DNA from 3 places in the Isachenkonia alkalipeptolytica genome. Region 3 is predicted to be linked to each of the others. Evidence: riboswitches for the same ligand, from Rfam matches in the RefSeq annotation. Region 3 holds a riboswitch; each other region holds the start of a gene.
The links. Region 3 has a riboswitch for thiamine pyrophosphate ahead of thiS (sulfur carrier protein ThiS). Riboswitches for the same ligand answer to the same signal wherever they lie in the genome.
Positions count from the first base shown of each region.

Region 1: another riboswitch for thiamine pyrophosphate. It lies ahead of thiW (energy coupling factor transporter S component ThiW); the one in region 3 lies ahead of thiS (sulfur carrier protein ThiS).
Region 2: another riboswitch for thiamine pyrophosphate. It lies ahead of thiC (phosphomethylpyrimidine synthase ThiC); the one in region 3 lies ahead of thiS (sulfur carrier protein ThiS).

Region 1 is NZ_SUMG01000009.1:72,382-80,447, forward strand. It holds gene ISALK_RS08900 (MATE family efflux transporter) at 1-356, opposite strand, end outside; gene ISALK_RS08905 (universal stress protein) at 475-924, opposite strand; gene ISALK_RS08910 (methyl-accepting chemotaxis protein) at 1,116-3,098, opposite strand; gene ISALK_RS08915 (ABC-F family ATP-binding cassette domain-containing protein) at 3,341-4,897, opposite strand; gene ISALK_RS08920 (arsenate reductase ArsC) at 5,086-5,487, opposite strand; TPP riboswitch at 5,733-5,844, shown strand; gene thiW (energy coupling factor transporter S component ThiW) at 5,994-6,497, shown strand; gene thiD (bifunctional hydroxymethylpyrimidine kinase/phosphomethylpyrimidine kinase) at 6,500-7,294, shown strand; gene thiM (hydroxyethylthiazole kinase) at 7,318-8,066, shown strand, end outside.
Region 2 is NZ_SUMG01000006.1:177,683-185,748, forward strand. It holds gene ISALK_RS07060 (DNA polymerase Y family protein) at 1-804, opposite strand, end outside; gene ISALK_RS07065 (hypothetical protein) at 991-1,242, opposite strand; TPP riboswitch at 1,484-1,582, shown strand; gene thiC (phosphomethylpyrimidine synthase ThiC) at 1,744-3,057, shown strand; gene ISALK_RS07075 (4Fe-4S binding protein) at 3,391-3,585, shown strand; gene ISALK_RS07080 (4Fe-4S binding protein) at 3,601-5,064, shown strand; gene ISALK_RS07085 (alanine racemase) at 5,160-6,266, opposite strand; gene ISALK_RS07090 (C-GCAxxG-C-C family protein) at 6,697-7,185, shown strand; gene ISALK_RS07095 (TDT family transporter) at 7,189-8,066, shown strand, end outside.
Region 3 is NZ_SUMG01000002.1:23,529-31,594, forward strand. It holds gene thiH (2-iminoacetate synthase ThiH) at 1-542, opposite strand, end outside; gene ISALK_RS01960 (thiazole synthase) at 544-1,326, opposite strand; gene thiS (sulfur carrier protein ThiS) at 1,416-1,607, opposite strand; TPP riboswitch at 1,714-1,817, opposite strand; gene ISALK_RS01970 (EFR1 family ferrodoxin) at 1,891-2,691, opposite strand; gene ISALK_RS01975 (MalY/PatB family protein) at 2,696-3,877, opposite strand; gene ISALK_RS01980 (MBL fold metallo-hydrolase) at 4,024-5,010, opposite strand; gene mutY (A/G-specific adenine glycosylase) at 5,012-6,172, opposite strand; gene ISALK_RS01990 (BaiN/RdsA family NAD(P)/FAD-dependent oxidoreductase) at 6,169-7,413, opposite strand; gene ISALK_RS01995 (class I SAM-dependent rRNA methyltransferase) at 7,603-8,066, shown strand, end outside.

The DNA.
Region 1 (8,066 bases), on a different contig from region 3:
AAGAACCGGGTAAATTCTTCGGCATAAAAAAGGCCCCCCAGGGTCATTATTAAAGAAAAACCCCCTCCTAAAATCAAGGTGTTGGTAAAGATTCTTTTCGACGCCCGATGTTCTCCCCTCGCCCTAAGGATCGTAAACTTTGTTGCGCCGCCGATTCCCAGCATCAACCCCATGCCGGTTAATAACCCATATACGGGTATTGCAATATTTAAGGAGGCCAGGGCTTCATTGCCGATCCCCGTGGCGATAAAAAAGGTATCCGCCAGGATATAAATGGATATTCCCAGCATTCCCATAATCCCAAAGGTGGCTCCTTTTATGTATTCCCTGCCCAGGGAGGTTTTCTTTTCATTCATGGGAATCCGTCCTTTTTTAAATAATTTACTTATATATAAATCACGTTAAAAAACCTCCGCTTTAAAACCATTGGTTTCCGGAGGTTTACAATTATATTATCCAACTACAGGCTAGAGACTAGTGAACCACCAGCACACTGGTATCCGTTCCTTGTATAACGGCGTTGCTGACACTTCCCATCACCATATTCTTTAGGCCTCCTCGACCTCGCCGGCCCAGGATGACCATGTCGTAGTCTCCGTTTTCTGCTTCCGTGATAATCACTTTCGCGGGATGACCCTGTTCAATACGGATATTGGTTTTCGCCCCGCTTTTTTCAAGTTTCTCCGCAATTTCTTCCAAAACCTCCTGCTTTTCCAACCAATTTTTCTTGTCCTGATCCTTTAATTGATCCAGCAGGTCGGGAGAGGTTGCAAACTTATCCTTTGAAATGGATTCCCGGGAGTCTTGCTTATGGGCATGAATCAGAGTTACCTCGTGGACCCCGCAGTCCTTAATTAAACGGTGGGCTTTTCCCACAGCCCGAAGACTTGATTCCGATCCATCATAACCGACTAGTATCTTCATTGTAATCATTCCTCCTTTTTTAATAATTTACCCGAGGATGGAGAAATGAATCATACAACAGAAAAAATTTTATTCTTTTCCCTTCGCTATAATAAAATCATGGTGCCGGCTAAGCTATTTACCGACACCCTCCTTATCAAGTTCATCAAATTGGAAAATCCCAGAGTCCTTCAGTCATACACTTCAAACCTTTAAATCCTAAAGCGACTGATGCTCTCCTGCATTTTTTCCGACAGTTCCGCCAAGGCTTCACTGGCATTGGCGATCTCTTCCATGGCTGCGGTTTGCTCTTCCACCGAAGCGGAAACTTCCTCCGTCGCCGCCGCATTCTCCTGGGAAGATGCGGAAAGATTGCCGATCACACCGATGATTTCGTTCTTTTGCTTTGCCATTTCCAGGGAGGAATCATTGACCACCTCTAATATTTCTTTCATCTCTTCAATGGCGTTGTTAATGCCACTAAACTTCCTTTGGGTATCTTCCACCCCCCGGGTTTGTTGTTGAACAATTTCACCGGCCTCATCCATGATTTTCACCGTGTTTTGGGTTTTCTCGCTGAGGTCCCTAATCACCTCGTCGATTTCCTGGGTAAAGGATTCCGACTGCTCCGCCAGCTTTCGAATTTCCTCCGCCACCACAGCAAATCCCCGGCCGGCCTCACCCGCCCGGGCGGCTTCAATCGCCGCATTTAAAGCGAGAAGATTGGTCTGTTCCGAAATGCTTCGAATCATACCGCTGGCACTTTCGATCCGCTGAGCACTTTCATTGGTCTCTCCAATCACTTTTTGCACTTCCCCAGCGGCTTGACTGCTGGCCTGGGTTTTTTCAACAAGATCCCCCAGGAGGTGGTTTCCTTCTTCCTTTAGGCCGTCAATCACCTCTGCTGAACCGGTTAATTTTTTAAGGAGCTCCTGATCCTTTTCAATATAGTTCCCTAAAACATTGATGTTTTCCGCGCCGGTTTCCGTCTCCTGAGCCTGCTCCCCGGCACTTTTCGCCATTTCTTCAATGGTTTTCGCTACCTCATCCGCCGCCTTTGAGGATTCCTGACTGGTGGCCGTCAACTCTTCCGAAGAGGAGGCCACCTCTTGGGCATTGCCGGATACCCCTTTGAGCAGCACCACAAAGTTTTCCTGCATTTTCGCGATCCCCCGAATCATGCCCCCCACTTCGTCTTTTTGATCCAGATACTGAACTGCGGGATGATTTTCATCATAGGTTAGATCGTAATTTGATAGTCTGTTGAGGATATCCGATGCGGCTACAATGGGTTTTGAAAATGCGTTCCCCACAACATAGGCAATCCCAATCCCCAGGGCCAAGACGACCCCCGTCATCAATAGTACGTTTCGCTGCATACTGGGCAAGGCACTTAATACCTCCCCCTGCTCGGCGGTTACCACCACCCGCCATTGGGTTCCCTCAACCGGTGCAAATCCGGCATAAAGGTCCTCCCCTTGATAATGATAGTCCGCTACCCCGGCTTCCTCCCGGAGCATTTCTTCAAAAGTTTCCGCCACCGGTACAAGCTCCGGGTCCTCTGCCGAGTCTAGGATGGGATTAAAGCCGTTCATCACAAGCTCCGGATCAATATGGGCCTGCACGGTTCCCTCTTCGTTGATAACGTAAGCATAACCCTGTTCTCCGTAGCCCTTTCCTTCCAAAAGCTCGCTTAAAGCTTCCCCTTCCAGTCGTCCGATTAATACTCCCACAATGTCTCCCCGCTGTTCAATGGGGGTGGCCATCATGACCACGGGGGAATCCGTTACCCGACTGATGATCACATCGGATACGTTGGCTTCCCCTTCAAAGGCTCTTATCACATAATCCCGGTCCCCCAATTCCGCCGTGGATCCGTCGGCATATTGGGTAGATCCGTCGGGACTGACAACCCCGAGGCCGATAAAATCGGAATTCTCCACATACCTTTCCAAAATCTGCTGTTGGGTAAACCATCCCATGGTTCCCATTCCGCTACTGTTCCCGATGGCTCCCAGAGTGCTCAGGTCCCCTCGCAGTTCACTGGCGAAGACCTCTCCGATTTCCTGGGATTGCCTCATTAAAGCACTTTCCCCCTCCTCTTGAATGATGTTGCTTGTGGTGAAAATAGAAGCCCCACTGAAAACAATGGCAATGACTAAAATGATTGCCGAGAAATAAATAATGAGTTTCATACGAATACTTTTCATATTTTCGCTGACTAAACAGCTTTCCCCCTTACGTACGATCTGATTTTTGTACTACCTGATTTTTTGATGCTGCCCCCGATGACGGGCGGCCCCTCTTTCACTGCCCCTATCGTTATAAGCACCGACTTATATATTATCGACCGGAGGCTCAAATTCTTTAATACAAATAAAAGGAACAGGGGCTGGAATTCGTTTTTTTTACGATCCCATCCCCTGTCCCCCACTTTTTAGGATATTTTCGTGGTCCAGTTTTCACAGTTCCAAATGTCGGTGGTCACTTCCCGGTAAAATTCCGGCTCATGGGAGATCAACAGCACACTGCCTTTGTAGGCCTTTAAGGCACGTTTTAATTCCTCCTTGGCATCCACATCCAAGTGATTGGTGGGCTCATCAAGAATCAACAGATTGGTTTCCCGATTCAACAGCTTACATAAACGGACCTTCGCGTTTTCTCCGCCGCTTAGAACCACCATTTTGCTTTCAATATGCTTTGTGGTCAGGCCACACTTTGCCAAGGAAGAACGAACTTCGTGCTGATTCAGTGAGGGAAACTCCTTCCAGATCTCTTCGATACAGGTGTTGTAATTGGCTTCCTTGGTTTCCTGTTCAAAATAGCCGATTCCCAGATTTTCTCCCTTATCCACGGATCCCTCCACGGGATCAATCTCCCCTAAAATACTTCGAAGCAACGTGGTTTTTCCCAGTCCGTTGGCTCCGGTTAAGGCAATTTTCTCCCCCCGTTCCATCCGAAGATTCAAGGGCTTGGTCAGGGGTTCGTCATAACCGATAACAAGGTCCTTTGTTTCAAAGAGCAGTTTTCCCGAGGTTCTCCCTTGCTTAAAATGAAATTCCGGCTTCGGTTTCTCCTGGGGAAGTTCGATCTTCTCCATTTTATCCAGCTTTTTCTGCCGGGACATAGCCATATTTCTTGTGGCCACCCGGGCCTTATTTCTTGCTACAAAATCCTTCAATCCGTCAATTTCCTGCTGCTGCTTTTTATAGGCCGCCTCCAACTGTTGCTTTTTCGCCTGATACACCTTTTGAAATTCCTCGTAGTCTCCCACATAGCGGTGCAGTTTCTGATTCTCCATATGATAGATCAGGTTGATTACACTGTTTAAAAAGGATATGTCATGGGAGATCAGGATGAAGGCGTTTTCGTAGTCCTGTAAATATCGTTTCAGCCACTGAATATGTTCCTCATCTAGGAAGTTGGTGGGCTCATCCAATAATAAAATATCCGGCTTTTCCAACAGCAGCTTGGCCAGTAGCACCTTCGTCCGTTGTCCGCCGCTAAGATCGTGTACGTCCTTTTCCAGCCCTACATCACTAAGACCCAGGCCCTTGGCCACCTCTTCCACTTTTCCGTCGATGGTGTAAAAATCATTATTGGTCAACATATCCTGAATGTTGCCCATGTCCTCCATTAAGGTTTCCAGTTCCCCGGGAGAGGCCTCTCCCATTTTCTCACAGATTTCATTCATCTCTTTTTCCATATCAAACAGGTATTGAAATGCGCCCCTTAGTACCTCTCGTATGGTTTCTCCTTTTTCCAGTACCGTGTGCTGGTCCAGATACCCCACCCGGACTTTTTTCGCCCACTGAATTTCCCCTTCATCGGGCTGCAGTTTTCCGGTGATCATATTCATAAAACTGGACTTTCCTTCGCCATTGGCACCGATCAGACCGATATGTTCTCCCTTTAATAGTCGGAAGGATACCTCATGAAAGATGGCCCGGTCTCCGAAACCATGGCTTAAATTCTTTACCGTTAAAATACTCATTTTCGACTCCCTTTCTTTAATCACTACGATTGATTATAACGGAAATCCGGGAGAATTTAAAGACCGGTTTCCCGGGAAATAAAAGAAAAAAACCCGGCTTCCCCTACAGTCCCTAAAAGGTACTGTAGGTTCCGTCGAGGTTTTTCCCTCCGGTGGTTTCCTCCGAAGGATTATTTAGATTACTTCCGTTAAATTTCTCCTTTTTCCACCTTGTGGATCAAATCCTCCACCTTGGCCTTAATCAGATCCCGGGTTTCTCGAAAGCCTTCAATGGGTCCCCCGGAGGGGTCGTCCAGGCCCCAATCTTCGCTGTGGTTATTGGGAACAAAGGGACAAACCACATTGCAACCCATGGTGATTAAAATATCCAATTCCTGGGGAATCTCCGTCAGAAGCTTGGGATATTGTCCGCTCATATCCACCCCTGCCTCTTCCATGACTTTCACCGCCCCCGGCTTTAGTTCCGGGTATGCTTCCGTTCCAGCAGAATAGACTTCCAGTACATGGGAGCCCAGTTTCTTTGCCCAGCCTTCCGCCATTTGTGAGCGACAGGAATTATGAACGCATACAAAAGCCACTTTCTTTTTCATTGGATCGCCTCCTCTTGTATTTTTCCATTTACGGTATATGAATATTATCGATTATACTTGAATTGTACGGCATTCTCTCCCCCCTGTCAATCATGTTAAGAATTCTTAACAATTGAAAGTGCCCCGTCCTATGGGAGTTAAAAAAAGAAACTCGGGCTTTTAGGTATTACGTCCTTAAGCTTTTTCCTTTGTGTTTGCGTAAGGCGTTTTTTTGTGCTATGATGACTTTATTCAAACAAATCAATAGGAATCACTGGGAGCGCTGGTTAGGCCAGCTGAGAATAAGACCCGTTTAAGTCTTTAATCCCTATACCTGATCTGGATAATACCAGCGTAGGAAAGTGCGTCGATCATTATTGGACGAATACTCTTGTGTATTCAAGCACAAACCCTACGTCCGGGGTTTGTGCTTTTTTTATTACTGAAAATCCCCTTCCACTTTTGTTTCACCGGCAAGCACCTGCGATCAAACAACCCTATTCAACCCTGGAAAGGAGGCTTTACCAATGAACACAAGAAAACTAACCACCGCCGCCCTGCTGATTACCGTAGGGGTTCTCAGTGCCCATCTTATTTCCATTCCCATCGGCGTGTCCCGGGTATTTCCCGTACAACATGCTCTCAATGTGTTGGCCGCCGTCCTCTTCGGCCCTTATTATGCCGTCGTCGTGGCTTTTGTAACCTCCCTGCTTCGAAATATTTTAGGAACCGGTTCCCTGCTGGCCTTTCCCGGCAGTATCTTCGGTGCCTACCTGGCCGGCCTGTTGTTTCTGGCAACGAAAAAGTCTATCTTCGCCCTGGGGGGAGAAATTTTCGGCACGGGAATCCTGGGCGCCCTGGCGGCCTATCCCATCGCCCGGTATTTGTTAGGGGCAGAGGTTGCCGTGTTTTTTTACATCGGCCCCTTCGCCCTAAGCTCCATCGTCGGAGCCGTCATCGGCTACATCATCTATAAGCTGATGGAACAATCCGGCGTAATAAAATTCTATCACCAACAAGGAGGCAGGTAATCATGAAAAATCTTTTAACCATTGCAGGATCCGACAGCTCCGGGGGTGCAGGCATTCAGGCAGACCTGAAGACCTTCTCCGCCCACAGGGTTTTCGGCATGAGTGTGATCACCGCCGTGACCGCGCAAAGTACCCGGGGGGTCTTTGCCGTACAGGATATCGACCCCGGGGTCATTAAAAAACAAATCGAAGCGGTTTTTGAAGACATTGCGGTCCATGGCATCAAAATCGGTATGGTTTCTCAAATCCAAACGATCCAAGTCATCGCCGAAACCTTAAAACAGTATCCCTATAAGAACCTGGTGGTGGATCCCGTAATGATTTCTAAAAGCGGTTTTGATCTGTTACAGCCCGAGGCAAAGGCCGCCCTGATCAGCCACCTTCTTCCCATGGCCACAGTCCTCACCCCGAATCTTCCCGAGGCCGAAGAGATCACCGGCATGAAGGTTCAAAATCTGGAGGATATGAAAAAAGCGGCTGTAAAAATCCACAGCTTAGGACCGGCCTTCGTATTAATCAAAGGGGGTCATCTCCAAGGGGATGCCATGGATATTCTCTACGACGGAAGCTCCTTTACAACCTATACAACCAAACGGGTAGCCACAAAAAATACCCACGGCACCGGCTGCACCCTCTCCTCCGCCATCGCCGCGAACCTGGGGAAGGGGGAGAGTATTCAGGTGGCCATTAAACATGCCAAAGCCTATATCACCACAGCCATTGAGCATTCCTTCTCCATCGGCAGGGGTCCCGGACCGGTACACCATTTTTATCAGCTGTATCATCCGGATTCTTAATCCATCCCTTAGGAGGTATTTTTATGAACCTGTCCCAAGCCTTTGAAAGCATGCTGAATAACATCCGTAAAGAGTCTCCACTGATTCATCATATCACCAATTATGTAACCGCTAATGACAGCGCCAATGCGGTCCTTGCCCTCGGGGGCAGTCCGGTAATGGCCGATGCCGAAGAAGAGGTGGAGGAAATGGTGGCTTTTGCCTCGGCCCTGGTATTAAATATGGGCACCTTAAACTCCCAACGAACCCATTCCATCCTTCTGGCGGGAAAAAGAGCCAATGCCCTGGGGATCCCTGTAATTCTCGATCCTGTAGGCCTGGGTACTACAAAGCTTCGCCAAAGCCTTATGGCAAAGATTCTACAAGAAGTGTCGCTGACGGTGATCCGGGGCAACCTATCGGAGATCATGCATCTTTACGATCCTTCCGTTGTCCCAAGAGGGGTGGATTCCATCTTATCCTCTGGGGAAGGGGCCGAGGAAATTGCAAAGGTCCTGGCCCAGCGCCATCACTGCACCGTTGCCATTACCGGGGAATTCGATGTGGTTTCCAACGGCAGGGTTACCTACCGTATTGGAAACGGCACTTCCCATCTTTCAAAAATTACCGGTACCGGTTGTATGTCTTCTTCCCTTATCGGACTGTGCTGCGCCTCCGGGGCACCGCCCCTTCATGCCGCCCTGCTGGGACTGAGTATCATGGGGATTTCCGGTGAAATCGCAGGAGAGGGGCTGCAGCCCGGGGAAGGCTTGGGGAGTTTTAAAGTCCGGCT
Region 2 (8,066 bases), on a different contig from region 3:
CTCTTCCTCCCGGTATACGTCGTAGGGGATGGTGGTGGAATTCCCGATGCCTTTTACCTCTCGGGGCCCTCCCGCCACCGGAGAGTTTTCCACTCCGTTGGCGTAATTCCAGATGAGCACCCCGTGGGATTTTAACACCTGTTTTAACAGTCCCACCTCGGTGTTGGCCAAGTCCCCGATGGTTTGAATATTTAAGTTTTCCAGCTTCGGCAGGGTTCGCCGCCCCACCATAAACAGGTCACCCACGGGCAGGGGCCACATTTTCTTAGGAATTTCTTCGGGATACAGGGTGATGACCGCGTCGGGCTTTTTCAGATCGCTGGCCATTTTTGCCAATAATTTATTGGTGGATACCCCGACGGACACGGTAAACCCTAGTTCATTTTTAATCCGGCTTTTAATTTCATGGGCCACTTTCAAGGGCTCCCCGAATAGATGCTCCATATTGCTGTAATCGATAAAGCTCTCGTCCACGCTGTAGCGCTGTACTAAGGGGGAATACTCTTTAAAGATTTCATTCATTTGATGACTGCACTGCATATACAGGGCGTAATTGGGCGGCACCACAATCAGATCCCGGTATTTGGCAAAGGCTTCAAACAAGGCCTCCCCGGTTTTGATTCCGGATTTTTTCGCAGGAATGCTCTTGGCTAGAATAATCCCGTTTCGCTTTTTCGGATCACCCGCCACCGCCGAGGGTACCCTTCTAAGATCCAGGGTTTCCCCTTTTTCCAGGCGGTCCTTGGCTTCCCAGGATAAATAGGCACTGTTTACATCGATATGGAAAATTGCTTTCATCTTTATCAACACCCCTTCAGAACGCTTGTTCCTTCATAATACAGAACGAATGTTCTTTTGTCAAGTCCCCTTTTTCCCAACAGCCCTATTATTCTCCTTGCCCCTAAAACCTTGCAAAAAAATAAGAGACTCCGGAAAGAGTCTCTTTAATTTATATTCTTTTGTGTCCCGTTCCCTCCTGCCCTTTGGTGCTTATTTTTCATTATTACTGAAGGCTTTTCGCTTCATCTCCCCCCACTTATTGCCCTTTCTCTTATATTGCCAAAAGGCGACAAAACGCCACAAGGTGGTGAGCTGCCGATAACCGAAATTCTCCAGAATACTGTAGAACACCAGAGCAAACTCCAAACTGATGATTCCATACCAAAAGGAAAGAATAATGGCGATATAGCCGATGATTTCAATTATCGGTCCCAGCATCTCTATGAAAAAAAAGTAGGGCATCCCCAGCAGTCCCACAGTCCCATACTTGGATTAAATAACATTTTTCAGTAATGATCAAGGGCTTGAAATGGATTCGAAGCCGGAAGACCCTTTATTTTTTGCCTCCGTAAACTATCCTAAACCCGTATACTATGCCGATGAACCCTTGGAAGTGGAAAAGGTTCTCTCAAACCATTTTTTATACTTCGTTAATCTTTTGTTTACATCCCCGGGCTAGTGTATTATAATGAACTCAATTAAATAGATTTGCTAGGGGTGCCTTTGGGCTGAGAGGGAGAAATCCTAACTCTTTAAACTTGATGCAGTTCATACTGCCGTAGGGAAGCAATAATTTTTTATCATTGATTTGATAATATTAGAGTTTACCTTTGGGTAAGCTTTTTTTTTATATTAACTTACCTACTATTCTCATCTCCTAGCGACGGGAATTATGATCTTTACTACTGAAGCTGATCAGGAATGTGTTTTAAATTCCTAGAATAAAAAAGGAGATGAATTCAAATGAAATTCACTACACAAATGGATGCTGCAAGAAAAGGAATCATAACAAAAGAAATGGAAATCGTTGCAAAAAAAGAACATATGGCGGTTGAGGATTTAAAAAACCTTATCGCCCAGGGAAAAATAATTATTCCTGCCAATAAAAATCACACCTCATTAGATCCCGTGGGGATAGGGGAAGGCTTAAAAACTAAAATCAATGTAAATCTGGGAATTTCTAAGGATTGTTGCGACATAGAACTGGAATTGGAAAAAGTCCGGGTAGCTATTGATATGAAGGCTGAGGCCATCATGGATTTGAGCTCCTATGGAAAAACCGAAGAGTTTAGAAAACGGATTATCGAATCATCCCCCGCAATGCTGGGCACCGTACCAATATACGATGCCGTGGGATTTTACGATAAAGAACTGAAAGATATTACCGCAGTGGAATTTTTGGATGTGGTGGAAAAGCATGCAAAAGAAGGTGTGGATTTTGTAACCATTCATGCGGGCATTAATAAAGAAACCGCCGGGGTTTTTAAAAGGAACAAAAGACTTACGAATATCGTATCCCGAGGAGGTTCTTTACTATATGCATGGATGGAACTGAATAATCGAGAAAACCCATTTTTTGAGTATTATGACCAACTCTTGGATATCTGCGAAAAGTATGATGTGACCCTAAGTCTTGGAGATGCCTGTAGACCCGGTAGTATTAATGATGCCAGCGATGCCAGCCAAATCCAGGAACTGATGGTACTGGGGGAATTAACCCTACGGGCTTGGAAAAGAAACGTCCAGGTAATGATTGAAGGCCCCGGCCATATGCCCATCAATGAAATTCCCGCAAATGTGTTGCTCGAGAAAAAGCTATGTCACGGTGCTCCTTTTTATGTGCTCGGTCCCATTGTTACCGATATCGCCCCGGGATATGATCATATTACCAGTGCCATAGGCGGTGCTTTAGCCGCAAGTCATGGCGTAGACTTCCTTTGTTATGTGACCCCTGCAGAACACTTACGACTCCCAACGCTGGAGGATATGAAAGAAGGAATTGTTGCCACCAAAATCGCAGCCCATGCCGGAGATTTAGGAAAAAACATTAAAGGTGCAAAGGACTGGGACGACGAAATGAGCTTAGCTAGACAACAATTAGACTGGGAAAAAATGTTTGATTTAGCAATCGATCCGGAAAAAGCTAAAAGATACCGAAAAGAGTCTATGCCAAAGGATGACGACAGCTGTACCATGTGCGGAAAAATGTGTTCCATGAGAAATATGAACAAAGTAATGAAAGGTAAAAATATTAATCTGCTACGAGAGGAAGGCTAAGTAATAAAAACACAAAGTAACCAAAGGGGACGAAAGGGTTTGATTTAAAAAACAAACCTTTCCGTCCCCTTTAATTTTCAAACATCCGCTTCTTCCATCTTACCCCCCTCCCCTATACTCTTCCATCAGTCTCATAACCACTTTGAAAAACCCTTAAAAGAACAACCTGTTCTTATCACTGCAAAATAAAGTTTTCTGCTTTTTCTGAAATCCGCTTAACAAAGAAGTTCTGACGTTATAGAATCATAAATGTCTATCCCCCTCCCCAAAGGGAAGCAATCAAATATATTTAAAGACTCAGCAAGGAACCACTTTAAAGAAAGGAGTGATGCAATGAAAAAAGCCGTAATTAAAGAATCCACCTGTGATAAATCTCCATTCTGTCCGGCTAAAAGAGTTTGCACTGTAAATGCCATTGATCGCAGCAGTTTCTTAAAGCCCTTTAAGGTTATCGCTGAACGATGTATCGGCTGCGGAAAATGTATCAACGTATGTCCCCAACGGGCAATTATCATGAAAAAAGCATAAGGAGGAAATTTACTCATGGAAAACTTTTTTATCAGAGCCAATAGGGTTTTTACACCCCTACGTAAGTATGCATTTATCTATACCCTTTTAGTAGCTTTTGCAGGTCTTTGGTTTCCCCGACTGGGATTGACGGTATTGCTGGTAATTCTAAGTCTGGTTACCTTATCCTTTTTCAAAGGCCGTTATTGGTGTGGTAACTTCTGTGCCCACGGAAGTTTGTTTGATTCCGCATTGTTCCGATGGAGTCGAAATATTAAAATTTTCGAATTTTTCAGATCTCCAATCTTTGCCTGGTTGTTCCTTGCTTATTTTTCATATAATATCGGTAGCGGACTTGTTCGGGTTTCCGCCTTATGGGGCACCCCCATGTTTTATGACCGATTAGGATTTATCTTTGTAAGAAGTTATTTGATGGTAACCATTATTGGCGGAACCTTGGCACTGATCACCAGCCCCAGAACCTGGTGTAATTTCTGTCCCATGGGTATGATGCAAAAAGGTTCCTATTGGTTGGGTAAAACCCTGGGCGTGGCAAAAAAGACCGATCAAAAGATCACCGTGGCCAACCAGGATTTATGTCATAGTTGCGGTAAATGTGCCAGAGTCTGTCCGATGCAACTGACGCCCTATGTGGATTTTTCCGAAAACAATCAGATTGATGATAACAACTGCATTCGTTGCAGCACTTGTGTAGAAAACTGTCCTGCCGGCGTATTGACCTTAAGTACCGAGGCGGAAGCACAGGAAATCTATGAAAAAACTTCTGTGGAGGGTTATGAAGAAAGAAAACATATTGTTACAACCATCTCTGCAATCAAAGAGCTAAACACCGATGTAAAGGAATTTACTTTTTCCTTTAAAATTCCTGAAATTGTCAATTATGAACCCGGTCAATTTGCCTTAGTAAGAATTCAGCAGAATCTGAAAATGTATCGAGCCTTTTCCATCTCCTCCTATAACAAAAATAGCCAGTCTCTTTCCGTTACGGTAAAACGCGTACCCAACGGTTACGGTTCCGACATCTTATTCGATACCTTTAAAGTAGGGGATGTGGCACACCTTGAAGGACCCATGGGCCATGAACTGATCGTGGACAAAACGCAAAAGAAAGTGCTTTTAGTAGCCGGAGGAATCGGAATTACTCCCTTCGTCTCCATTGCGGAGGATTTGATTAAAGATCCCGGAAAGGTTGAGGAGTTTACGCTGATATACGGTGTGAACAAAGAAGAAGAGTTTATTTATCGAGATCTTTTTGAGAAATTTGAACAAATGAGTGCTAAATTCACCTTCGTACCCGTCGTCGCCTTTGATGATCAGTGGCGGGGAGAAAAAGGTTTTGTCACCGACGTATTAAACCAAATGAATTTAAATGACAGCAAGTTATATATGTGCGGACCAAAACCCATGACCGATGCCACCTTGCGCTCCTTGGAAAAATCCGATTATCAACGGGAAAATATCTATTATGAAAGTGCCTAAATATTAATTACAAATAAAAACCGCCTCCGGAACTCCCATTACGCGGGACCCGGAGGCGGTTTTGTATTTTTTAAACTTATGCTATGCATTCTTCCCTACTTCAGCTTCCCTCGGCAGTCCACGGGGATTTTTTCGATTACCTTGCCATCGGAAATCAGATACGCCGTCTCATGAAGATTTACCACCGGGCAAATATGATTCGGAATGATCTCTATTTTATCTCCCACTTGGACGGCGTCATGAAATTTTTGATGGTTAAGGATGCCGTGTTCATCAAAGACGTTCTCAAGAGCCACCCCGGACCAGTCTTTAATCCGTCCGAGCCCCTTTGTGGCGGTAAAGCCTTTGGTTCGCCGCTGGGTGGTAAGCCCCTTGGCGCCGACATCGATGATGACCCTTTGCTCCGTGGGAATGCTGATGACGGTGCTGAGAATCGTCGCCGCATTCCGGGTAAAATTGCCGTAGGCATTTGCCTGAGAAGCGTCCATGAAGATATAAGTGCCCGGGCGGATTTCCGTAATACCCTTTAAGATGGGAAAGTTAAAAATCATGGAAGGCGTGGATCCGATACTTATTCGAGATATTAAAAAGCCCTTCTTTCTTGCCAGTTCTGCAAACTGCAGAGTTCTTCGTTGCGCCTCCAGGTTAATGATTCTGCACTCCTCTTGATCCTTTGCACCGTAGGAGTGCCCATCATGGGAAAATACCCCAAGGAGTTCAATGTTACTGCACTGCTTTAAAAAATCCAATAACTCGGTAAAGCGCTCTTCCGTTACCACCCCGGAGCGCTCTTCCCCTACTTCAATTTCAATCAGCACCCGGGCCTTTTTTTCCGCCCCTTCAAAGGCCACCTCCACCATTTTTGCCTGAAGAATACTGTCCAGGCCGAAGGAAATGTCGATATCCTTTGCCAACTCCCTTACCCGGCGAAGTTTGATTTCACCAACAATCTCATTTGCAATGAAAATATCTTTAAGGCCTTTTGAGGCCATGACTTCTCCTTCGCCGACCTTTGCCACAGTAATCCCTTTTGCCCCCATATTTTCCTGAAAAAGCGCAAGCTTGGACATCTTATGGGTTTTGGTATGGGGACGTAGGGCTACATCTTCACGATCCGCATAATCCTGCATATCCTTGCAGTTTTTTTCCATAATCTCCCGGTCGATCAGCAATGCGGGAGTATCAAGTTCTAAATAGTTCATTGGTATCCTCCTTCGATGATGGTGTTTTGCCTTAAACAATGGGATTGATCCCGAAAACATTTTATCTTTTTCCCTTGTCATGACATAACCCCTTTTCATTTTTCTGATTATTCGAACTTCAATTATATCATTTTACCTTCTCACTCTCAATACAAGTGGAGCACCCTGTATTTTGTTTTAGGATTTACTTATTTCATGAATCATGTAATTAGTATTAAATATTGCAATGAGTGAATATATTGTATTCCAACTTCCCCGTTGGTATAATGGTTAAGGAATTAACATATTTAAGAGTTAGTCGTTAATAACTAATCAAAAAAGCAAGTCATTATTATTACTTAATATTCAAAATCTATGATGCTCACAAACAAAATCTATGATGCTCACAAACAAAATCTATGATGCTCACAAAAACTAAGGAGGTATTATGATGAAAAAAGAAGTAAGCTTGGAAAAAATCCAACGGGATGCGGAAAATTATTTTCAACAGGGAAACTATTACTGTTCCGAGGCGATTGTCGCCTCTATTCGAGAGAATTTTGAACTGGATATGCCCGAGGAAATGGTGGCCATGGCCTCGGGATTTCCCGTGGGTATCGGACGCTCCAAATGCGTTTGCGGCGCGGTGTCCGGCGGGGTGATGGCCCTGGGGTATTTCTTCGGCCGAACCCAAGGCACTACTCCGAAGGATCCCAAAAGCGTACAGACCCTCGAACTTGCTCATGAATTACAAGAATCCTTTAAGAAAAACCATAAGGTTTTATGCTGTAGCATTTTAACCAAGGGCATGGATATGGCCTCGGGAGAGCATAAGGCCCAGTGCGTATCCTTTACGGGGGAAGTTGCAAGAAGTGCCTCAGAGATCATTGTTCGGGAGATGGGCATGAAAAACCTGGATGAAGACGTCAAAGGAGTGTAGCCGGTGAAACGTTTTTTAAAAACCCTACCCCTGCCGATTTCCGGACTGATGCTGGGCCTTGCGGCCCTGGGAAATTTACTCGGTCCTTACGCCGGCGGTCTCCGGTATTTCCTTGGAAGTATTTCAGCCCTGATCTTTCTCAGTTTAATTGTAAAGGTCCTTCTGTTTCCTAAATCCTTAAGGGAAGGCTTTGACAATCCCGTGGTCGGATCCATTTTCCCCACCTTTACCATGGGGGGAATGCTCCTCAGCACTTATATTAACCCCTATTTCCCCGCGGGAGCTTTTGGATTATGGGTCCTTTCATTAGTACTCAACGCCCTGATCATTGTCCTTTTTACAAAAAAGTACGTTTTGAACTTTTCGATTAAAAAAGTTTTCAGCAGCTATTTTGTGATGTATGTGGGCATTGTGGTCGCCAGCGTAACCGCCCCTCTGTATGGCCTGGAGGCCCTGGGCCAGGCAGTCTTTTGGTTTGGGCTTTTCGCTTATCTCCTGTGGTTGCCGATTGTCATCTACCGGGTGTTTTGGGTAAAGGAAATTCCCGAGGCTGCAAAGCCCATAGCCATTATTTTTGCCGCCCCGGCAAGTCTGTTGTTGGCCGGCTATTTAAGTTCTTTCCCGGAAAAAAGCATGGGAATGGTGGTATTTCTAGGATCCTTAGGCTTACTGATGACCGTCTTTGCCCTAAGTCAGATGCCGAAGATGTTACGACTACCTTTTTACCCCAGTTATTCGGCTTTTACCTTTCCCTTTGTGATCAGCGCCATCGCTTTTAACGGTATGACCGGTTACTTCTCGGTACAGGGTATTGAAAACGGAGCCCTGGATTTCATCCGAGGCTTTCAAATCGCCTGGGCCGCTGCCATGGTACTGTATGT
Region 3 (8,066 bases):
TGGTATAGGGTTACTCCGTCCACTCCTTTTTGAACCAGGCGCCGGTACCCCTCTTCCTTCAGGGGGTAAATTTCAAGGGCAATGGACTGAAAATACTTCTTCAGCACCGTTACCACCGATTCTAGGTATTCTAAGGACGTATCTACGGGGGACTCTCCTGATAGCAGTAAAATATGCTGAATCCCTTTATCGGAAATTATTTTGGCCTCCCGGTCAATTTCCTCTAAGGACAGTTTTTTCCTCGGGATATCCGAGTGTTTATTATAACCGCAGTAAAGGCACTCGTTAACGCAGTAATTGGATATATAAAGAGGGGTGTACAGCAGTATGGTTTTCCCGAAATGCTGTAGATTTTTTTGGTGAGCCCGTACCGCCATCTCCTCTAAATAATTATTTGCCGCCGGGGATAACAGGCTTAAATAATCCTCAAGACTCAGATCCTCTTTTTTCAGTATTTCTTCGATTCGTTCCCCGGTTACCTTCTGTAAAAAGGAATCCACCCATTCTTCAGGGTATCTTCCTAGGACATCCAAGAGCTCCATATTACTGCTCCTTTCTTAAAAAACCGGTTAAGGGAGAGGAGGCGTCTCCTTGGGCTTTTACCTCTCCGAACTTCGAGAGATAGGCAAGCCTTCCGGCTTTTACGGCGTAGTCAAAGGCCCTTGCCATCTCGATGGGGTCTTTGCTGGCGGCTATGGCGGTATTAACCAGCACCGCCTTCGCTCCCAGTTCCATGGCCTCCGCCGCGTGGGAGGGTTTTCCGATCCCCGCATCCACAATGATCGGTACCTTGATTTCATTGATTAAAATCTTAATCAGTCCTTTGTTTTCGATGCCACGATTGCTACCGATTGGGGATCCTAAGGGCATCACCGCTTTCGCTCCCGCTTTTTCCATCTCCTTGGCCGCCATTAAATCCGGGGACATATAGGGAAGCACATAAAAGCCCTCCGCCGCTAAGGTTTTGGTGGCTTTAAGGGTTTCATAATTGTCCGGCAGTAAATACTTCTGATCGGAAATCACTTCAATCTTTACGAAATCTCCGCAGCCGGCGGCTCTGGCGATTTTGGCAATCCGAATGGCTTCCTCCGCATTCCGGGCTCCCGAAGTATTGGGCAGCAAAGTCATGTTTTTCGGAATAAAGTTTAACACGTTTTCCCTGGGATTTTTCAAGTCCACCCTTCGAAGGGCCATGGTTACCATCTCCGTACTCGAGGCCTCTATGGACTTTTTCATAATATCATGATTTTCGTATTTTCCCGTTCCCACCAGTAATCGGCTGTTAAATAAATGGTCTCCTAATTGCAATTGGTCCTTGTTTCCCATTGGTATTCCTCCGTATTATCGTATTTGTATGGTTTTTTACACTCATCCTTTGGAACTTCTTCCTTAAGCTTGAGCTCTGAAGATCCCTTTTAGCCTCCGCCCAAAAAAGTAATCAACTCCAACTGATCCCCTTTTTTCACCTCGGTGGATAATTGATCTTTTTCTAAAATCCCTTGGTTATACTCAACGATCACCATGGAAGGTTCCAACTTCAAGGTTTCTAAAATCCACTGAATACTCTTTCCCTGATAGGGATATTCTTTTCCGTTTACATAAATCATGATTTCCCTCCTCCAATAATAAAATTAATTGATTAAATGTAGCCAACTAAAAAAGACAGGCCCGAAGGCCTGCCTTTTGATATAAGAATATAGATATTTTCTATCTAAATCATTAAAAAGACTTCCCTACGGTGGGTTTACCCACATCAGGTTCAAAGGGTTGAATCTACAGATCCTCTCAGTCCTATTCCGACACCCCCAGTACTTCATTCAATTGTCTTGTCCCCTTATACTCTTTTTTCATTATATAAGAAATCCAACTTTTGTCAAAGGGCAATTGGACTTATTCCCTTTTTTTAATCTCCAACTCCATGGGAGAAATCCGCGGGTTTTTATACCGCTGTTTTTTCTTTGTCCCACGACCGTAATTAATGGCCTTCACGGGGCAGTAGTTAATACAGGCCACACACTGCACACACTGGGAACCCCAAACCGGTTTCCCGTCCACCAGTTCAATGGTTTGGGTGTTGCAGATTCTTCGACAAAGACCGCAGGAAATACAGTGATCATTTACCCGGAACTTTTTCGTGTCAATGGCAAACTTTGAAAACAGCGGGTTCACTGCTTTGCTAAGAACCGAGGGCATAAAACCTTTGTTTACGTTAAAGCCCCTTCCCCGATTTTTAATATCTTCGCTGATCATGGAAAGCAAGGTGTCCGCCCGACGGATTTTCTCTTCCGCCTTCTGGCCGGTCTCCACCTTGCTGCCCATCATCAAATAGTTGTTCGGCATTTTCACCGAATATCCGTAGTTTAATTCTATGTTTTTCTCCTTAAGGGCTTGCTTTATTGTGGTCATGGTATTTCCGATGTTCTCCCCACAAGTGGCGATGGCGAAGGTATAGCTCGGCGGATTCCCTTCAAAATCGAGACTTTTGATAAAGTCCAGCACCCATCTCGGCGGTCCCCAGGCATAAACGGGAAATACAAAGCCTAGGACCTCCTCCTTTGTTAAACTTACCGCCTTTTGATGAAGCCCCGCCCTTCGGGAATCCCCCAGGTTTTCAATCTTCTCTTGTAAATTGATCCCCAGTACCTTGGCCACATAATAAGAGTTCCCCGTTCCCGTAAAATAATAAATCATGACCTCACTTCCCTTCCAGAGCGTTGACGATTCGGTCCAAGGCTTTCTGCAGAGTCTTTCTGGGGCAGGCAAAGTTGATTCTTATAAACCCGTCCCCTCCACTGCCGAACCAGGTACCGCCGTCTAAAGCCACCTTGGCTTCTTTCGTGATTCTCTCCTCCAGCTCTTTACCCGAAAAACCGTACTCCCTAAGGTCGAGCCAGGCCAGGTAGGTGGCCTCCGGCGGGGTAAACTTCGCCCTTGGCAGATGGTCTTTTACCATGCTATCAATCAAATCAAGGTTTCCCCGCAGGTAGTCTAAAAGCGCTTCCAACCAGGGTTCCCCTTTCCCGTAGGCCGCTTCCACCGCCGCCATACTGATGGGGGTTTGTTTACCGATATGGTTTATCTCTAAAATACGCCGATACCTTCTTTTTAAGCTGTCATTTTTAATAATCAGATGAGCGCTCATCAGTCCCGCTAAATTAAAAGTTTTGGAAGGGGCCGTGGCGGTGATCACATGGTCGTCGAACTTCGAATCAAGGTTTGCCAAAACGTGATGGGCTCCCTTTTCAAAAACCAGATCGTGATGGATCTCATCGGAAAAGATCAGCACGTCATTTTCCAAACAGATTTCTCCTAGGCGCCTCAGTTCCTCTTTTTTCCATACCCGTCCCACGGGATTATGGGGACTGCAAAGAATAAAGAGTTTGGTACTGGGATCCTTTGCCTTCTTTTCAAAATCCTCAAAATCTATTTCGTAAGTCCCTTGTTGGTATTTCAACGGGTTGTTAACCACCCGGCATCCATTGTTTTTGATAGCCTTTTTAAAGGGATAATATACGGGTTCCTGGATGATTACCCCCTGACCCTGCTCAACTAAAGCCTGCAACACGTAATTTACAGCAGAAACCACCCCGGGGGTAAATACCAGCCAGTCCTTTTTTATTTCCCAGTCAAACCGCTTTTTGTACCAGCGAAGGATGTTTTCGTAGTACTGCTCTCCTCTTTTGGAATATCCAAATACCCCATGGGACACTTCCTCCTGCATGGCATCCACCACTTCCTTCGGAGCTTCAAAGTCCATATCCGCAACCCACAGGGGCAATAGGTCCTCTTCTCCAAACATTTCTCCGAGCACTTTAGAATCCCATTTAATGGATTTACTTTCCTTACGATCGATCATTTTATCAAAGTCCGGTTTCATCCTTATCCTCCTTTGTTAATTGAACTTCATCTTCCCGGTCTCCCCCCAAAACCTCCAATTCCTTAGATCTAGTTGAGTTTAGCAAGATGTAATTAGATGTGCCTGTGTGTCTAATGGAATTCGTAGTGCCTCTAAACACCCTCATACTACTGTGTATTACGGGCGAAATATATTACATTTCCTTTCCAGTAAGCCTTAATTCTTCCATGATCCTTTAAATACTCCAAATGGGACATGGCTTCCCCGGCGGCAAAGGATTTTTGAGGGGGTGGAAAATCCCCCCAGGACTTCGCCGGAATTCTCCAGTCCATGTCCTTGGCCACATCTTCCACGGTGAGCGGCCGATCTTTTCCATTAATAATGTTTTCCACTTCCTTTAGCCGCTCCTGGTGGTGGGCTATTAACTCCTCAATCCGTTCCTTCGGCTTCCTAATCAATCCCCGATGGGAGGGAAGCATCACCGTAACGGGATACTCCTGAACCTTTCGTAAACTCTTTAAGTACTTCTGAAGCATTTTCTCCTGATCATAACCCCAAAACCCGATATTCGGAGTAATGGTCTCCAGCACATGGTCTGCGGATAGATATATTCTATTTTCCCGGTCAAATAAATTGATCATTCCCGGGGTATGTCCGGGAACCGAAATCACTTCAAAAGAGTAGTCACCGATGACAATATTCTCTCCCTCATGAATCTTTTCATAGGCGAAATCTCCCTTCGGTGCATAAATCCTTCCGGGATGGTCGTCGAAAAAATTCTTCCCCACCTCGAGCCCGAAGGTTTTCAGGTCTCCTTTCATGGTTTCCCAGTTCTTTTCTTTAGATAAGGCTTTGATCCGAAGAGCCTCTTCCGGTTCCATAAGAAGGGTTGCCCCTTTACTGTATAACACCTCAGCCAGTCCCGAGTGATCCGCATGGAGATGGGTGATCAGGACCTTGGTTTTTTTCAGATCCACTTCCAAAGAATCCAGGGCCTGAAAAAGGACTTCCTGACACTCCCTTCGGTTAAAACCGGTGTCCACCAGTAAATATTCCTCCTCCCCTTTGATCAGATAGCTATTTAACGCTTTTAAGGGATTCTTGGGCAAGGGAATTTCAATTTGATATATTTTCGGCAGTATTTCCTTTATCATATTACAGCACCTCTTTTCGATAAGCTTTAAAAGCGGAAGCGATGGAGTAGTCTTTACGGACTTCTTCTCTGGGTATCCACCGACCATTATCCATCACTTCTTCTACCGGGAGCTCTAAATAGTTTTTATCTTCTTTAATCCTTAAGCCTTCCGGTGGGCCCTCCGAGGATTTCAAATTCACCTGATAGGCCATCAAGTTCCACTGAATATGGCTGAACACCGCTTTACTATCCTCCAGCCGTGTAATGTTTTCAACAGTTAAGTTCTCCTCTGCCAAATGCTGTTCCTTTTCCAGAATTTCTTTGAGAGCTTCTTCTTTTATATGACCTTTTATATTGGGAAACTCCCAGAGCCCTGCCAAAAGTCCTCGTTCCTCCCTTTTACGCAAAAATAGCTGCTCTTTATAGGTGAAAATCAATACGGTCTTTTTTTCCAAACGCTTTTTCATCGCCTTTCCTTTGACCGGCAGTGCTCCTTGAAGATTTTTCTCAAAGGCTAGGCAAAATTCGGATACAGGACAGATTTCACAATCCGGTGCCTTAGCCGTTGTGCAAAGCACCGCCCCAAGTTCAATTAACCCTTGATTAAAGTCTCCTAAATTCTCCTCGGGTAACAGCTTTCGAACCCCGTGGGTTATTTCTTTTTTCGTTTTCCCAAGCTTAATATCCCCGTGGTTCCCGGTAATTCGAGTCATTACCCGAAGGACGTTTCCGTCCACCGCCGGCTCTTTTTGTTCATAGGCAATGGAGGCGATGGCTCCGGCGGTGTACTCCCCGATCCCCTTAAGGGACTCTAACGCCTTACGTTCCTTTGGAAACACGCCGTCGTATTTTTCCACCACTTCCCTGGCGGCAATTTTCATATTTTTAACCCGACTGTAATATCCCAGTCCCTCCCAGAGCTTTAGAAGGTCCTCATCCTCTCCCTTAGCCAGGTCCTTTACCGTTGGATATTTTTCAATAAAGCGTAAAAAGTATGGAATTACAGTATCCACCCGGGTTTGCTGGAGCATGATTTCCGAAACCCAGGTGTAATAGGGATTTTCAATATCCCGCCAGGGCATGGTCCGTTTATTCTTTTGGTACCACTGCAAAAGGCTCCGTTGAAAGGCTTCGATATTCTTTCGGTTTGGTTTTTGATTTTCTATCAGCTTTCTTCTCATCCTTGCTCCTCTTTTCCGCTCGCGGCATTTCCCGCCACAAACCCGGTGGAAAAGGCGATTTGCAGATTGTATCCTCCGGTAATGGCGTCTAAGTCCAGCACCTCGCCGGCAAAATACAGCCCGGAAATTTTTTTCGACTCCATGGTGGAGGGATTTACCTCTTTGACATCCACCCCGCCGGCGGTGACAATGGCGTCTTTTACCGGGCGAAGACCCACCACCGTCAGCTGAAGTCCTTTTAAGGCTCCGATGACTTTCCCCCGCTCCTTCTTTTTTAACTCATTCATTTTACGTTCCTTGGGAACCCCTAAGAAGGGTAAGATCTCTTCGATAAATTTCTTCGGCCAAAACTCCGTCAGTACACTGCCCAGATTTTTCTTTCCCCTGCTGTGATCTAAAAACCAGGTTTTCAGTTCCTCCTCCCCTTTTTCGGGGAAAAAATCAATCTCCACGGTAACCGGGTTTTCCTTCAGGTTGATCTCATTAATATAGCTGCTAAGCTTTAATACCGGTGGCCCGGATATTCCGTAATGGGTGAGAAGTAGTTCCCCTGATTCCTGCAGTTTATTCATTTTTAAAATCCTCACCCTGGTACCGGTAAAGGAGATCCCCGCCAAAGTCTTTACCCATCTCTCTTTAATTTCAAAGGAAGTAATGGCCGGTTTGATTTTTTTAATACCGTGCCCCAGATCCTTAGCCATTATATAGCCGTCTCCGGTACTTCCCGTCTGGGGATAGGAGGCTCCTCCGGTAGTTATGATCACTGCATCTGCCAAAATTTCCCGATCATCGGTTAACACTACCCCTTGGACTTTTTGATCCTTCACTGAAATTCTTTCCACCTTATGGTTGTACCAAATATCTACTCCGTGGTCCAGAAGATCCTTCAATAAAATATTTATAATTTGTGAACTGTCATCACTCTTCGGAAAAACTGTGCCTTCTTTTTCCAGCTTAAATGCGCAGCCCCGATCCTCAAAGTGCTTTATCAACGACTTAGGATCCAAGGCTTCAAAGGCTTTATACAAAAACTTGGGATTATGAACCGTGGCCCGTTGATGCTCTTTCTTGTCTTTAATATTGGTCAGATTGCACCGACCTCCCCCGGTGATTTTCAGTTTTCGGCCAAGTACTGCGTTTTTTTCCAACAACAACACCTCATGCCTTCCTGTAGCTGCCTGCAGGGCTGCAAACATTCCCGCGGGACCGCCGCCCACCACGATGATTCGACTTTTATCCATAATTTGAACTCCTCATTTATTCAGCATTTTTCCTGCTACTTACTTGCTTGATTTTTGTAGCATTTCCTCTATTATAGCAAAAAAAGCTACGGAATCCCATGGCGGAGATTCCCTATTCCTTTTATCCCCTTTAGTAAGGCCTCTTTGAATATGATATAATAATGCAAAAGAAAAACCGAGGAGGATTTTATGACTAAGGAAATCAGATTACAAGTTCAAAAAAATCACGAGAAAAAGTACAAGAAGGGCTACCCTCTTTTATCAAAAGAAGCATTAATAAACCCGGAATCCATTTATAAGGAAGGCTCTCTGTTTCAGTTGCTGGACAGCGAAGGAAACTTTATCGGCCGAGGCTACTACGGATTACAGAACAAGGGGATGGGATGGGTTCTCACCCATAAGGAAAAGGACGCCATTGACCATCTGTTTTTTCAACGGAAAATTGCCGCTGCAATTAATAAGCGAAGCCCCTTTTATCACAGGGAAGACACCACTGCCTTTCGCATATTTAACGGGGAAGGAGACGGCATCGGTGGACTGACCATCGACAGCTACGGAGAGTACTATCTGATTAACTGGTACAGCCTTGGAATTTACCGGTTTCGAGAAGAGATTCTCTCCGCATTAAACTTGTTAATTCAACCCCAGGGGGT